Regions from separate parts of the Streptomyces sp. LX-29 genome, predicted to be linked through region 3. Evidence: riboswitches for the same ligand, from Rfam matches in the RefSeq annotation. Region 3 holds a riboswitch; each other region holds the start of a gene.
What was found. Region 3 has a riboswitch for cyclic di-AMP ahead of LRS74_RS17810 (M23 family metallopeptidase). Riboswitches for the same ligand answer to the same signal wherever they lie in the genome.
Positions count from the first base shown of each region.

Region 1: another riboswitch for cyclic di-AMP. It lies ahead of LRS74_RS09410 (C40 family peptidase); the one in region 3 lies ahead of LRS74_RS17810 (M23 family metallopeptidase).
Region 2: another riboswitch for cyclic di-AMP. It lies ahead of LRS74_RS19205 (C40 family peptidase); the one in region 3 lies ahead of LRS74_RS17810 (M23 family metallopeptidase).

Region 1 covers NZ_CP089746.1:2,220,749-2,225,999, forward strand. Annotated here, with positions in the region: gene LRS74_RS09400 (proline dehydrogenase family protein) at 207-1,133, shown strand; gene pruA (L-glutamate gamma-semialdehyde dehydrogenase) at 1,390-3,030, shown strand; gene LRS74_RS09410 (C40 family peptidase) at 3,165-3,662, opposite strand; cyclic di-AMP (ydaO/yuaA leader) riboswitch at 3,666-3,829, opposite strand; gene LRS74_RS09415 (hypothetical protein) at 4,781-4,921, shown strand; gene LRS74_RS09420 (metallophosphoesterase family protein) at 4,915-5,251, opposite strand, start outside.
Region 2 covers NZ_CP089746.1:4,449,918-4,455,168, reverse strand. Annotated here, with positions in the region: gene LRS74_RS19215 (PLP-dependent aminotransferase family protein) at 1-645, shown strand, start outside; gene pcrA (DNA helicase PcrA) at 786-3,308, opposite strand; cyclic di-AMP (ydaO/yuaA leader) riboswitch at 3,481-3,665, shown strand; gene LRS74_RS19205 (C40 family peptidase) at 3,672-4,871, shown strand; gene LRS74_RS19200 (hypothetical protein) at 4,963-5,251, opposite strand, start outside.
Region 3 covers NZ_CP089746.1:4,125,668-4,130,918, reverse strand. Annotated here, with positions in the region: gene LRS74_RS17820 (Ig-like domain-containing protein) at 1-1,139, shown strand, start outside; gene LRS74_RS17815 (hypothetical protein) at 1,264-1,569, shown strand; gene LRS74_RS17810 (M23 family metallopeptidase) at 1,899-3,254, opposite strand; cyclic di-AMP (ydaO/yuaA leader) riboswitch at 3,266-3,406, opposite strand; gene LRS74_RS17805 (PP2C family protein-serine/threonine phosphatase) at 3,682-4,950, opposite strand.

The DNA.
Region 1 (5,251 bases), 1.9 Mb from region 3:
GCCCGGCGGGGGACGCACCCGAGTGAAGCGCCCGGTCACCATTGTCATACATCTGTCTGAGATCTCGGCCACGAATGCCCGACAGCTGTCGATGGTCGTCGTCTGGCGAGATCCTTATGTTTCACGGTGGCTCACCTTGCCGCCGCGACCCACGTGTATGCCGTGGCCGCGGCAACCCCCCGAAGAACCGTCCATGGAGGTGCCCCGTGCTGGGTCCCGTGTTGCTCGCCGCCTCGCGCAGCGACGCCATCCGCCGCATCGTCTCGGCCACGCCGGTCACCCGCCCCGTGGTGGACCGCTTCGTCGCCGGTGAGCGGCTGGACGAGTCCATGAACGCCGTGCGGTCGCTGGCCGACCGCGGCATGGAGGTCACCCTCGACCATCTGGGCGAGGACATCACCGACCCCGCCGAGGCGCTGCGCAACCGCGACGCCTACCTCGCGCTCACCGAGGCCCTCGCCCCGCTGGAGCTGGGCGCCAAGGCCGAGATGTCCGTCAAGCTCTCCGCCTTCGGCCAGGCGCTGCCGGGCGGCCACGAGCTGGCCCTGAAGAACGTGACGCCGGTCGTCGAGGCCGCCGCCGAGATCGGCACCACGGTCACCCTGGACATGGAGGACCACACCACGGTCGACTCCACCCTGGCCATCCTGGCCGAGCTGCGGAAGCGCTTCCCGCAGACCGGCGCCGTCGTGCAGTCCTACCTGTTCCGCACCGAGGAGGACTGCCACGCGCTCGCCGGGGAAGGCTCCCGCGTGCGCCTGGTCAAGGGCGCGTACAAGGAGCCCGCGAGCGTCGCCTTCCAGGACAAGCACGAGGTCGACAAGGCGTACGTCCGCTGCCTGAAGATCCTGATGGCCGGCGACGGCTACCCCATGATCGGCTCGCACGACCCGCGCATGGTCGCCATCGCGCAGGAGCTCGGCAGCCAGTACGGGCGCAAGCTCGACGAGTACGAGTTCCAGATGCTGTACGGCATCCGCGAGGCCGAGCAGCAGCGGCTCGTAGCGGAAGGTCACCGTATGCGGATTTACATCCCGTATGGCACAGACTGGTATGGATACTTCATGCGCCGTCTCGCGGAGCGCCCCGCGAACCTCGTGTTCTTCCTGCGCTCGCTGATCAGCCGCGGCTGACGACGGTGAGCAGCGGGCAGGCCGGCTGGGGGTCCGGGGGTCGTCCCCCGGGAACAGCAGCCTTCCCGCGCTCGCTGGTCAGCCGCCGACGACGACCGTGAGCAGCGGGCAGGCCGGCTGGGGGTCCGGGGGTCGTCCCCCGGGAACAGCAGCCTTCCCGCGCTCGCCGGTCAGCCGCGGCTGACCGCCCTCACTCGCCAGCCGCCGACGACCCGCCCCCTCGCACACCCCTCGATCGAAGGAGACAACGGCCACCATGGACGCTGTGACCCAGGTCCCCGTGCCGGTCAACGAGCCGGTGCACACCTACGCCCCCGGTACCCCGGAGCGCGCCCGTCTGGAAACCAAGCTCAAGGAGCTGAGCCAGAACCCGATCGAGCTGCCGATGACCATCGGCGGCGTGAAGCGGATGGGCGGCGGTGAGCGCTTCGACGTGGTGCAGCCGCACAACCACTCCGCGGTGCTCGGCACCTACGCCAACGCCACCGAGGCCGACGCCCGGGACGCCGTCGACGCCGCCCTGGCCGCCGCCCCGGCCTGGCGCGCGACCTCCTTCGACGACCGCGCGGCGATCATCCTGCGCGCCGCCGAGCTGCTGGCCGGCCCCTGGCGCGAGACGATGGCCGCCTCGACCATGCTGGGCCAGTCCAAGACCGCCCAGCAGGCCGAGATCGACACCCCCTGCGAGCTCGTCGACTTCTGGCGCTTCAACGTCGCGTACGCCCGCCAGATCCTGGCCGAGCAGCCCCCGGCCAACGCGCCGGGCGTGTGGAACCGCATGGACCACCGCCCGCTGGAGGGCTTCGTCTACGCGATCACCCCCTTCAACTTCACCGCGATCGCGGGCAACCTGCCGACCGCCCCGGCCCTGATGGGCAACGTGGTCGTGTGGAAGCCGTCCCCGACGCAGACGCACTCCGCCGTGCTGCTCATGCAGCTCCTGGAGGAGGCCGGCCTGCCGAAGGGCGTCATCAACCTGGTGACGGGCGACGGCCTGGCCGTCTCCGAGGTGGCCCTGAACCACCGCGACCTGGCGGGCATCCACTTCACCGGCTCGACCAAGACCTTCCAGCACCTGTGGAAGACGGTCGGCAACAACATCGAGAAGTACCGCTCCTACCCGCGCATCGTCGGCGAGACGGGCGGCAAGGACTTCGTGGTGGCGCACCCGAGCGCCGACCGCGCCGCGCTGAAGACCGCGCTGACCCGCGGCTCCTTCGAGTTCCAGGGCCAGAAGTGCTCCGCGTCCTCGCGCGCGTACATCCCGGCCTCCATCTGGAACGACGGCTTCAAGGAGGAGTTCGCGGCCGAGGTCGACGGCATCACCATGGGTGACGTCACCGAACTGTCGCACTTCATCGGTGCCGTCATCGACGACCGCGCCTTCGCCAAGAACAAGGCCGCGATCGACCGCGCCGCCGCCGACCCGAGCTGCACGATCATCGCCGGCGGCAGCTACGACGACTCGGTGGGCTACTTCGTGCGCCCGACCGTCATCGAGTGCACGGACCCGGAGAACGAGGTCTTCAAGGCGGAGTACTTCGGCCCGATCCTCGCGGTGTACGTGTACGACGACAGCTCGGACGAGAAGTACGACGAGATGCTGACCCAGATGGAGTCGGTCTCGGACTACGCCCTGACCGGCGCGGTCATCGCCAACGACCGCGCCGCCGCCGCGTACACGATGGAGAAGCTCCGCTTCGCCGCGGGCAACTTCTACATCAACGACAAGTCGACCGGCGCCGTCGTCGGCCAGCAGCCCTTCGGCGGCGGCCGTGCCTCCGGCACCAACGACAAGGCGGGCGCCCCGCAGAACCTGATGCGCTGGACCCTGACCCGCGCCATCAAGGAGACGCTGGTCCCGCCGACGGACTACCGCTACCCGCACATGGGCTGAGCCCTTGACGGCTGACGGCACGTCCGTCCCAAGACACCGCCCCCCTGCCGGTCCTCACGCCGGCAGGGGGGCGGTTTCCATTGCGGCGCCGCCGCACCGCAAGGGAGATGTGCGTCTGGCCTGACCTCCTTGGTCTACCTGACCCGGCCGTACCAGACCTGGCTGGTCCAGATCTTCTCCAGCCGCACCGACTTGCCGGGCTTCGGAGAGTGCCAGATCTTGCCCTTACCGGCGTAGATGCCCACGTGGTAGACGTTCGAGCCGGAGTGGAAGAACACCAGGTCACCCGCCTTGCGGGAGCCCCTGGAGATGTGCCGGGTCTTGTTGTACTGCGAGGCCGCCGTGCGCGGCAGCTTCTTGCCGGCCTTCTTGTACGAGTACTGGGTGAGCCCCGAGCAGTCGAAGGCGTTCGGCCCCGTGGCGCCCCAGCGGTAGGGAGCCCCCTTCTTCGAGGCGGCGACCTTCAACGCCGTCTTGGCCGGTGCCGGCTTGGCCTGGGTGGCCGCCTGGGCCTCGGCCGACATGACGGGCACGAGGGCGGTCGCGGCGACAGCCGCGGTGGTGAGGGCACAGGTCGCCCCGGCCTTGGAGATGAGCGCGGGTATGCGAGTACGCGGAGAACGCGTGGACATGCAAAAGCCCTTCGTCATCCGCCTACGAAAGATGACCTGTCGGGTTCGGGCTGACAAAGTTGCCCGGCCACATGCGTGGCTTCACCCCAAGGGCCACCGGTTTCGTGGCCCGTCGTGCTTGGGTCTCCCGCTCCTGCCGAACTCGTGGTTCCGAGCGTGGATCCGAGCGGTGGCAGGACTCGGCGTCCGCCCGGATCGCCCCGTCGGGATGACGGGGACTGAACAACGGTTATGGATACTGCGTCATGAACGGCCGGAATACCGAGCTGAAACGATCACTTGTGAACTTATTCACGGCTTAGCACGCCGGGCGCGCCACGCCCGTCATGACGGAAGTAGGGGGATTTTTACGGTGACTGAGCGGGCGTCGACGGACCGCCCGTAACCCGCCCGTGACCTGGGAACCGGGCCCGGCGCACAACGGGTCGTCATCGGTCAAGCCGAGATGGCGGTTGGCGGGGCGTCAGCCGCGACGCCCGGCACGCTCGCGCCGGGGATGAAAGGGGCCCGCCAGCACCGAGGCGGTGGCCATCGCGGCGGCGCTCCGACGCGTCCTCGGGCGCTCGTCGGGGGCGCTCGACAGGGGGCGCCCGGCGGCAGCCGGCTGCGTGGCGCACCGCGGGGCCGCCCGGTGGAACCCGCCGGTCGGGCATGGGCGACGACTCCGCGCGCCGCGCCCCGACGCGGAGGCGCGCGGAACCCACGGCAACGACACGCTTCGAGCCGTCCGGCCGCCCGGCGCCCCGGCCACCCGGCCGCGGTGCCACCCGGACAGGCGGGCCACCCGGACAGGCGGGCCACCCGGACAGTCGAGCCGTCCGACAGAGATCAGGCCCCTGGGCGCACCCGCCCCGGTGGGTCGCCGCCCGACCGGGGCACCGCATCCGGCCCCGCCCCCGGCGGAACTCCACGTCTCAGATAGTAGGACGTCCGACTAATTGTGCAGACAGCCCGGCTCCGCTGGCTTACGTTGGTGTCAGCCGAACATGTCGCTCCATCCAGCGACGGCGGATGCGGCCCGGTGCTGGCGCAGGTGACCCCTGCCGCACCCGGCCCCCGCCCCTCACGGCTTCATATCCACCTTCTCGGGGCTCTCAACAGCAAGAGGAGACGTGACCATGGCCGAGACCGCCGTCCGCCGCGCCCGCCACACCGTCCGCCGCAAGACCGACCACCTCGACGCCGACCGGAAGAACGCCGCCGCCGCGCTGCAGCGGGCGCTCGACCGCCGCGACAACGGCGGCGCCACCGGTCACTGAGGTCGGACGCGGCGCGGGCGGGTGATCGTGAAGTGGTCGACCCGCTCGCCCGACTCCGCGAGCGTGGTGACCCTCATCCGCGGGGCGCGCCCGCCCGGATCGACCTCCACCGCGAGGAACGAGAAGCCGGTGTAGCGGACCCGCGACCACTCCACCTGTTCCGGGCTCTTCTGCCGACCCCTGGTCCAGTGGTAGGTGTCCACGTGGTCCAGGTCCTTCTCGTGTCCCTCGTAGCTGTCGGGGACCGGGAAGGAGTACAGCCGGGCGCCGGCGCCGCCCGCGGTGGCGTAGACGATCCCGTCGCGCGTGGGGTCGGTCTCCCCACCGATC
Region 2 (5,251 bases), 320 kb from region 3:
CACCCCGAGCGACGGTCGGCCGTGGTCGACTGGGCGCGGACCGGCGGCGGGCTGGTGGTGGAGGACGACTACGACGGGGAGTTCCGCTACGACCGGCAGCCGGTCGGCGCGGTGCAGGGCCTGGACCCCGACCGGGTCATCTATCTGGGCTCCGTCAGCAAGGCGCTCTCCCCGGCGCTGCGCATGGGCTGGATGGTGCTGCCCGGCCATCTGGTCGAGCCGGTCATCGCGGCCAAGGGACAGCGGGAGCCGTGGACCAGCGCCCTGGAGCAGCTGACGCTGGCGGACTTCATCGAGTCGGGCGGCTACGACCGGCACGTACGCCGGATGCGGCAGCGCTACCGGAGCCGCCGCGACCAGCTCGTCGCGGCGCTCGCCGAGCATGCCCCGCACATCCGCGTCACCGGCATCGCCGCCGGGCTGCACGCCGTGCTGGGCCTGCCGCCGGGCACCGAGCGGGCCGTGGTGCGCGACGCGGTCTGGCAGGGCCTGGCCCTGGAGGGCCTGGCGCCCTACCGCCACCCCGAGTGCCCCACACCCCCCGTCGACGGGCTGGTGGTCGGCTACGCGACCCCACCCGACCACGCCTACGCGGACGCACTACAGGCCCTGTGCCGCGCACTGCCCCCGGAGCAGGCCCCGTAGCAGGACCCCCCGTCAGGGGAACGTGCGTGCCCCGCCCGGGGCGCGGGGAGCCGCGCGACCAGCCACAGACCACCCGCAGGTCACAGACCCCGCAGCCCAGCCCCCACAGCCCCTCAGAGGTCAAACACCCCCGCGGAGCGTCAGAGCTTCTCCACAGGCGCGTACCGCAGAAGCAACCGCTTCGGCTTCTCGTCCCCGAAGTCGATCGTCGCCTCCGCGCTGTCCCCGCTGCCCTTCAGCCCGACCACCCGGCCGAGCCCGAAGGTGTCGTGGGTGACCCGGTCGCCGACGGCCAGCGCGACCACGGGCCGCTCCGTGGCACGGCGGGTGGCGAAGCCGCTGGCAGCCGTCTTGCCGCGGGCGGCGGAGGAGGCCGAGAGGGCGGAGGTGATCCCGGAGACCGCGCCCATGGCGCCCATCGACGCCCCGGAGCCCCGCGAGCCCAGCGCGCTCATGCTGGCCGACGGTGTCGACGGCCCGGTCCGCTTCCAGGTCAGATACTGGTCGGGGATCTCCTCCAGGAAGCGCGAGGGCGGGTTGTACGAGGGCTGGCCCCAAGCGCTGCGCATGGTGGACCGGGTCAGGTACAGCCGCTCGCGGGCGCGGGTGATGCCCACGTACGCCAGCCGGCGCTCCTCCTCCAGCTCCTTGGTCTGGCCCAGCGCCCGCATGTGCGGGAAGACGCCGTCCTCCAGGCCGGTCAGGAAGACCACCGGGAACTCCAGGCCCTTGGCGGTGTGCAGGGTCATCAGGGTGATGACGCCGGTGCCCTCGGTGTCCTCGTCGGGGATCTGGTCGGAGTCGGCGACCAGGGCCACCCGCTCCAGGAACTCGGCGAGGGTGCCCGGCTCGGCCTCGGTGCGCTCCTGCTCGAACTCCAGGGCGACCGAGGCCAGCTCCTGGAGGTTCTCGATGCGGGTCTCGTCCTGCGGGTCGGTGGAGTTCTGCAGCTCGGCGAGGTAGCCGGTGCGCTCCAGGACGGCCTCCAGCACGGTGGCGGGGCCGGCGCCCGACTCCACGACCGTGCGCAGCTCCTCCAGCAGCGTGTTGAAGCGCTTCACGGCGTTGCTGGAGCGGGCCGCCATGCCGTACGCCTCGTCGACGCGGCGCAGCGCCTGCGCGAAGGAGATCTTCTCGCGCAGCGCGAGGGCCTCGATCATCGCCTCGGCGCGCTCGCCGATGCCGCGCTTGGGCACGTTGAGGATGCGCCGCAGCGGGACGGTGTCCTCAGGGTTGGCCAGCACCCGCAGGTAGGCCAGGACGTCCCGGACCTCCTTGCGCTCGTAGAAGCGCACGCCGCCGACGACCTTGTAGGGCAGGCCCACCCGGATGAAGATCTCTTCGAAGACGCGGGACTGGGCGTTGGTGCGGTAGAAGACGGCGACGTCGCCGGCCTTGGCGTGGCCGTCGTCGGTCAGCCGGTCGATCTCGTCGGCGACGAACTGGGCTTCGTCGTGCTCGGTGTCCGCGACATAGCCGGTGATCGTCGCCCCGGCGCCGGCCTCGGTCCACAGGTTCTTGGGGCGGCGGTTCTCGTTCCGCTCGATGACCGCGTTGGCGGCGTTCAGGATGGTCTGGGTGGAGCGGTAGTTCTGCTCCAGCAGGATCGTCCTGGCCTGCGGGTAGTCCTCCTCGAACTGGAGGATGTTGCGGATGGTGGCGCCGCGGAAGGCGTAGATCGACTGGTCGGCGTCGCCCACCACGCACAGCTCGGCGGCGGGGAGCTCCTCGGTGTCGGTGCCCACCAGCTCGCGCACCAGTGTGTACTGCGCGTGGTTGGTGTCCTGGTACTCGTCGACCAGCACATGGCGGAAGCGACGGCGGTAGTGCTCGGCGACGTCCGGGAACGCCTGGAGCAGGTTGACCGTCGTCATGATGATGTCGTCGAAGTCCAGCGCGTTCGCCTCGCGCAGCCGCGACTGGTACATCGCGTACGCCTGGGCGAGCGTCTTCTCGAAGCCGTCCGCGGCCTGGCCGGCGAAGGTCTCCTCGTCGATGAGCTCGTTCTTGAGGTTGGAGACCTTCGCGCTGAAGGACTTGGGCGGGAAGCGCTTGGGGTCCAGGTCGAGGTCCCGGCAGACCAGCGCCATCAGCCGCTTGGAGTCGGCCGCGTCGTAGATCGAGAAGGACGAGGTGAAGCCGAGCTTCTTCGACTCGCGGCGCAGGATGCGCACGCAGGCGCTGTGGAAGGTCATCACCCACATGGCGCTCGCCCGCGGGCCGACCAGGTCCTCGACGCGCTCCTTCATCTCGCCGGCGGCCTTGTTGGTGAAGGTGATCGCCAGGATCTGGCCGGGGTGCACCCGGCGCGTGCCGAGCAGATGGGCGATGCGATGGGTCAGCACCCGGGTCTTGCCGGAGCCGGCGCCGGCGACGATCAGCAGCGGTCCGCCGGAGTGCTCGACGGCGGCCCTCTGCTGCTCGTTGAGCCCTTCCAGGAGCGCCGCCGGGTCGACGGCGGGGCGGGGGGCGCCGTCCCGGTAGTGGGTGTCCCTGGGCTCCCTCGGTGCGGGCACGTTAAAAGTGTCGCCGAACAGGTCGTGCGGCACCTCCTCCGCGGCCGCGTACCCGACGTCCTCGGGGTCCTCGGGCGGCGGCGGGGGCTCCTCGCCCGAAGGTTCGAGGCCCGCCAGGAAGCTGTCGTCAAAGAGGCTGCTGCTCATCGCCACACGAGTCTAGGCGTCCGCACCGACAACGGGCCGACGAAGTCACGGAATGGTGTCGGGGCAAATCGAACACCAGGCTTCCCAGGAGCCCCGCGCGTTGGCTAGCGTGCTCGCCCAAGCGGCCCGCACCGCCCGTCGGCGACCGCGCCGGCACGGGCCGCCTCCGTCGAGTCCGGCCCTGCCCCACCAGGCACCCGGAGCCGGGGACCCACACGCAGGACCGGGGTGAATCAGACCGTATCGGACCACCGGCCATCGGTGCTCTCGCTCGACACCGGCCCGTACGGACCGTAGGGCAGCCTTCCGACGCCCGAACCCGACAGCTAACCCGGTAGGCGGTCCACGGAAGGAGGCGCCTCCTTGGCGTCGCACCGCAAACCGCGCCCCCGGATATCCGCCCGGATCCAGTCCGCGCCCGCCGGCCGCCGGACGGCCGTCGGCGTCACCACCGCCGCCCTCGCCTCGGTCACCCTGCTGTCCCAGGCCGCCCCGAGCGCGCAGGCCGCGCCCCGCGCGCCCGAGCCGACCATGGAGGAGGTCAAGGAGCGGGTCGACACGCTCTACCGGGAGGCGGGCACCGCCACCCAGGAGTACAACGCGGCCGAGGAGCGCGCGGACAAGCAGCGCGCCACCGTGGACCGCATGATCGAGGACGCCGCGCGGCGCACCGAGAAGCTCAACGAGGCACGGCGCGTCCTGGGCGCGTACGCCGCGGCCCAGTACCGGCACGGCGGGGTGGCGAACACCGCGACCCTGCTGCTCGCCTCCGACCCGCAGGACTTCTTCGACCGGAGCCACCTCATGGACCGGCTCACCGGCCGCCAGAAGGAGGCGGTCGACGACTTCCGCGTCCAGACGGCGGAGGCGGCCACCCAGCGCGCCGAGGCCGCCCGGAGCCTGACCCGGCTGTCCGAGTCGCAGAAGCGGCTGCGGGCCAAGAAGGAGACCGTCCAGGGCAAGCTGGCGGAGGCCCGCACGCTGCTGTCGCGGCTGACCGCCGAGGAGAAGGCGCGACTGGCGGCGATCGAGAGGCGCAAGGAGGCGGAGGCCCGCCGCAAGGCCGCCGAACTGGCGGAGAAGGAGCGGCAGCGCGAGGAGGCCGAGCGGCGCAGGCAGCAGCCCACGCCCGACCAGGACGCCGGCGGCGACAGCGGGACCGGGACCGACACCGGGTCCGGCTCGGGCTCCGGGAGCGACTCCGGCTCACACGCCACCAAGGCGGAGCGGGCGATCGCCTTCGCCCGGGCCCAGCTCGGCAAGCCGTACGTCTGGGGAGCGACCGGCCCCGGCTCGTACGACTGCTCGGGGCTCACCCAGGCCGCCTGGAAGTCCGCCGAGGTCACCCTGCCGCGCACCACCTGGGACCAGGTGAAGGTCGGCCAGCGGGTGGCGACGTCCGAGCTCATCCCGGGTGACCTGGTCTTCTTCTACGACGACATCAGCCATGTGGGGCTCTACATCGGCGACGGAATGATGATCCACGCGCCGAAGCCGGGCGACGTCGTGAAGATCGCTCCGATCACGGAGATGCCGATCTACGGCAACGTGCGCCCGGCCTAGCCGGCGGCGCCCGGCGTCATCCCGGGGCGCCGCGGCGGGCGGGTGCGGGAACCGGCGGGCACCGGAACCGGCGCCCCCGGTCCCGGCCCGCTCAGGTCCACAGCACCGCGATGAAGACGTTCGCCGTGGTCAGCAGCCCCACCAGGCCGAAGACGGGCGTGGCGACGCGCTCCTCGTCCCGCTTCACGTAGACCAGCGCGAGGATCACGATCAGCAGCGCCATCTTGATCCCGATCTTGAGGTTGTTGACCGGCTGGTCGTCGGCCTGGTTGAGCCCGACCAGGGCCACGCCGGTGATCAGCATGGTGAGCGCGCCGTGCAGCATGCCCGGGGTCATCCGCGCCTCGCCCCCGCGCATCGCCTTCATCTGCGAGAGGAAG
Region 3 (5,251 bases):
GTCAGTCCTCCTCCGGCTCGGACGGGAAGGGCGGCGCCTCGGTCGACCCGGCCGACGCCAAGCCCGCCCGCATCACCGTGACGCCGGGCAGCGACGGCCCGGCGGTGGCCCCCGACGGCGGCATCAAGGTCGACGTGGCCGGCGGCACCCTGACCAAGGTCCAGGTCACTCCCGACCCGAGCAGCGCCGACGCGGTCGCGGTGACGGGCTCATGGTCCGACGCCAAGAAGAGCTGGCGCTCCACCCGCACCATGACCCCGGGGGCCTCCTACGCCGTCCTGGCCACCGCGACCAACGCGGCCGGCGAGGTCACCACCCACCGTTCGGCCTTCCGCACCCGTGCGGCCAAGGTCTTCAACGGCGTCTCCGTCACCCCGTCCAACAACAAGGTCGTCGGCGCCGGCCAGCCGGTGTCCATCGCCTTCGACCACCCGGTGAAGGACAAGGCGGCGGTCGAGCGCCGGCTCTCCGTCAGCACCTCCCCCAAGACGGAGGGCTCCTGGGGCTGGACCCGCGACCCGCTCACCGGCGTCGAGCGCGTCGACTGGCGCCCCGAGAGCTACTGGGCCAAGGGCACCAAGGTGACCCTCCGCGCCAAGCTCAGCGGCGTCAACACGGGCGAGGGGCGCTACCTCCGCCGCGACGTCTCCAGCACCTTCACCGTCGGCACCGTCCGCGTCGCCAAGGCCGACCTGAAGCAGCACACGATGACCGTCTACGAGGACGGCAAGAAGGTCGACACCATCCCGGTCTCCGCCGGCTCCACCGCCTACCCCACCTGGAACGGCACCATGGTCGTCCTCGGCAAGGCACCCATGGTCAACATGACCAGCGAGTCGGTGAACATAGCCGACCCGTACAACAAGGACGTCCCCTGGGCGGTCCATCTGACCACCTCCGGCACCTACGCCCACGCCGCCCCCTGGAACGAGGGCAAGGGCTACTTCGGCCGTGTCAACATGAGCCACGGCTGCATAGGCATGTCGGAAGCGGACGGCAAGAGCTTCTACGACCGCGCCACCCCCGGCGACATCATCGAGGTCACCGGCTCCACTCGGGAGACCGTCGCCACCGGCAACGGCTACGGCGACTGGAACCTCTCCTACGAGGAGTGGAAGAAGCTCAGCGCCCTCGACTGAGCCCGACGGTCCGCTCTCTCCGGACCGGGGCGGGACCGTGACGGGCCCGTGGGGCGTTCGGGACGACCGGTGTTGTCGAATGGTCCCGAGAGGATCCGGATCGGCACATGTGGAAGGTGTGGCTATGGCTGGGGTTCCGACAGGCGTGGTGGCCGCGGGCGGTCTCGTGGGCGGCTACGGGGTCGCCCGGTGGACGAAGAGGCGGCCCCTGGGCGGTGTGGTGCTGGCCGCAGCGGGGGTCGCGGCGGCGCGGGGCTGGAAGGAGCGGGGCGGTGCCGGAACCGCGGCGGCCCTGAGCGGGCTGTATGTGGCCGCGTTCGCGGGCTCCCACCCGCTGGCCAAGAAGATCGGCGCCTGGCCGGCCGTCGCCGCCGTGGCGGGCGGGGTCGCCCTCGCCTCCTGGGCGGCCGCCGACCGCCGCGCCGGCTGAGCACCGCCGACACCCCGCGCCCGTGGCCACGTGACCCGGGCTCCGTGACCCGGGCCCGGTGACCCCGCGGCGCTGGTGCCACAGGGGTCGGCCCGCTCGCCGTCGCGGCGCGCGCCGCACCCGGGCTCCCGAGAGCGCGGGAAAACGAACCGGCGGCCCTGGCGTCAAGGGGGGAGAGAGCGCCAGAGCCGCCGGCGTATCGGGGCTGTGGGGGGAGAGGCTGGCCTCGGGTTCAGGCCGGCGTGCTCACGCGTGTCGAGCTCGCGAGTGCGGTCACGGTGTCGTGCTCGCGGGTGCGGTCACGGGTGGTGTGATCACGGCTGTCGTGGTCACGGGTTCAGGCCGTGCTGGCGCAGCCACGCCAGGGGATCGACCGGGGAGCCGCCGCCCGGGCGGACCTCCAGGTGGAGGTGGGGACCGGTCACGTTGCCGGTGGCGCCGACGCGGCCGATGACGTCGCCGGTGGACACCGTGCCCGAGGTCTTGACCATGGATGACAGGTGGCAGTACCAGATCTCGGTGCCGTCGGGGAGCGTGAGGACGATGCGGTAGCCGTAGGCGCCGGCCCAGCCGGCGGAGGTGATCGTGCCCCCGTGGACCGCCTTGACCGGGGTGCCGGTGGGAGCGGCGAAGTCCTGCCCCGTGTGGTCGGCGGACCACAGGTCGCCGGCCTGGCCGAAGGTGGAGGTGAGGGTGTAGGAGGCGACCGGGAGGGCATACGCGCCGGCGCTGGTCCCGCTGTCGCCTCCGGAGCCGGATTCCGACCCCGCGTCCGCCTCCGCGTCCGCCTCAGCCTCTGCCTCCGCTTCGGCCTTCGCCTTGGCCGCGGCCTCCGCCTTCCGCTCGGCCTCGGCCTTGCGTGCGGCCTCCTCCGCCTTGCGCTCGGCCTCGGCCTCGGCGGCCTTCTTCGCCTCGTCGGCCTCGGCCTTGGCCTGGGCCGCGGCCGCCTTGGCGGCCTGCTCGGCGGCGGCTCGCGCGGCGGCCTCGCGCTGGGCGTCGTCGGCCGCGTTCTGCTGATACTCGGCCTGCTGCATGATGCGGGCGCGCAGCGCCTCGCCGGCGTCGGTGGCGCCGTTCGCCGCGTCCTCGGCGGTCAGACCGGCCGTGGAGAGCGGGGCCGCGGCCGCGGGCGCGCCCGGTGCGGAGGCGACGTTGCCCGGGCCGACCGCGTCGGAGACGAGCCGCGTGGCACCGGGCAGCTCCCTCGCCTCCGGGAGCACGCCCTGCACCTCGTCGGCGACCTGCCCCAGGTCGGGCATGGAGATCGGCGGGTTGGGTCGGTCCTTGGCGGTCGCCATGCCGCCCGCGCCCACCGCCGCGATGACACCGACGCCGAGCACCGCGCCGCTGCGCGCCATGCCGCCGCCGCGCTGCTTGACCACCCGGTGCCGGCCGCGGACCGGGGCTATGGAGTCCGCCGTGGGATTCCACTCCTCCCCGTCCTCGTCCTCGGGCCCGAAGGCATCGTGCGGAGGGGCCACGACGGGGCTGGCGATGGTGGGGGCGCCGGATGTGGCGGGGCCCGAGGGCATCGCGGAGGCGGCCGAGGGGACAGCGCGAGCGGGGGCCATGGTCGAGGTCGGACCACCACCCGGGCCGGGAAGGACACCCGGACCGTAGGGGGCGCCGGAAACACCGGAGGGGCTGTACGGCGCCTCGTCGAAGGCAGACCTGTTGGACGCCACGGGGGCGTACTCCTTTCCTTCCGTCTCGCCTACCGGGTTAGCTGACGGGTTCGGAGCAGGAAGGTCTCCTACGGGCTCCTCCGAGGAAGCGCCCGATTCACCCCAAGGATGGTGGTTCCCCGGTTCCCTAGGTGCTGCGGTGATGCTGTTGGTGCTCGCGCTGCTGTGCGTGCGGGATTCGGCGACGGCGCACGGTGCCGCCTCTTGCGGCGGCTGTGACGACCGCGCTGCGTTATCGAACGTTAATAGACCGCCCGGCGTGTTTCCAAGCCGTTCCCTGGAATCCGTGCAGAATCGACGCCCCACATTCGGTCACTTTCCGGCAAATCTGAGCAAGTTGCCGGAGAGTTGAGTCACCAAGATCGCGCGGCGGAAACCCGCCACCGCTGATCGTGCGTCAATTGTTATGCGCAGGGGCGGCGGTCGACTACGTTCCGCTATCGGCGCTGCTCGCCCGGTCCGCCGGGTGTGCGAGGCCGGCCGGGTGGCCCGGTCGCCAGGGGTCGGCCGGCCGCTCCGCGCGGGAGTCAGCCGGCACCGGCCGCTCCGCGCGGGAGTCGGCCGGCGGCCCCTCCGCGCTCGACTGCCGGTGGACGGCGAGCACCGCCATGTCGTCCGCCGTCCTCCCGCGCGCATGGCGCGCGACATCCACGACCAGCGCGTCCAGCAGGGCGTCCGGCCCCGCGAAGGTGTGGCCGCGCAACCGCTCCGCCGGTTCGTAGAACTCGCCGTGCCGGTCCCGCGCCTCGGTCACCCCGTCCGTGAAGAGCAGCAGCGTCGCCCTGGCCGGGAACGGTCGCTCGTCCACCACGTCCGGCCACTCCCCCAGGTCCGTCATGCCCAGGGGCAGCGCCGGCGCCGTCGGTTCCAGGTAGCCCGCGCCGCCGTCCGCGCGGAGCAGCAACGGGGCCGGGTGACCGCGGTTCAGCAGGCGCAGCGTGGCCTCGCCGGGCGGGATCTCCACCAGCACCGCCGTGGCGAACCCCTCGCGCAGCTCCACGCTCGCCCGCCGCTCGGCCTCCCGGCGCAGCGCCCGGTCCAGCCGCCCCGCCACGCCCGCCAGCGTCGCCTCCTGCTCCGCCGCCTCCCGGAACGCCCCGAGGACGATCACCACGGCCTCGACCGCCGCCAGCCCCTTGCCCCGGACGTCGGCGACGAGGACGCGCGCGCCGTACGGCGTCCCCTGCACCGCGTACAGGTCTCCGCCGATGCGCGCCTCGGCCTGCGCCGCCTGGTACCGCGCGGCGATGCGCAATCCGCCCAGACGGGCGGCGGGCGTGGGCAGCACGGCGCGCTGTGCCGCCTCGGCGATGACCCGCGCGGAGGCCAGCCGCCGCTCGCTGCGCCGCATCATCCGGTTGGTCGCGATGGCGAGGAGCCCCACGGTGCACGCCGTGGCCAGCTCCGTGAGCGTCTGCGCCTCCCCCGCGTGCCGCAGCCCCTGCACCACCATCAGCCCTAAGGCCGCCGCCACCGAGGCCGCGGCGATCGCCAGCGTCACCCTCAGGGTGGAGAAGGGGGCGGCGATGAGCGGTGCGGCGGAGAGGAAGGGCACGGCGGTGTACGCAGGCGGCGTGGCCAACTCGAAGACGATCCCGCCGACGATCAGTGCCGCCGGCAGCCAGGTGGCGAAGCGGCGGGCGGGCGCGGTCTCGTAGACCTCGCCTTCCGCCACCGCGGCCCTGCCGCCTCGCACCCGCACCGGCTTCTCCCGCGTACCGCTCCGCCGCCGTCAGACAGACCCGGGGTTCGGACCCGCCGCCGACTCGCCGTCGCCGACTCCCCGCCGCCGATCCGCCGCCACCGGGCCGCCTTCGTCGCTTCGTCGTCGGGCGGCGCCACCGCTCCCGCCGCCGGCTCCCACAAGGCTCGCGGCTGGCGCCCCGCGGGGCGACTCGACAGCAGCCATCCGGCGTAGGCCGTGGGCGCTCGGCGCTCGGGCGCGGGGCCCGCCGACGGACACAGGACGCGAGGACGCGCGACGGCGGCCAGGCGAC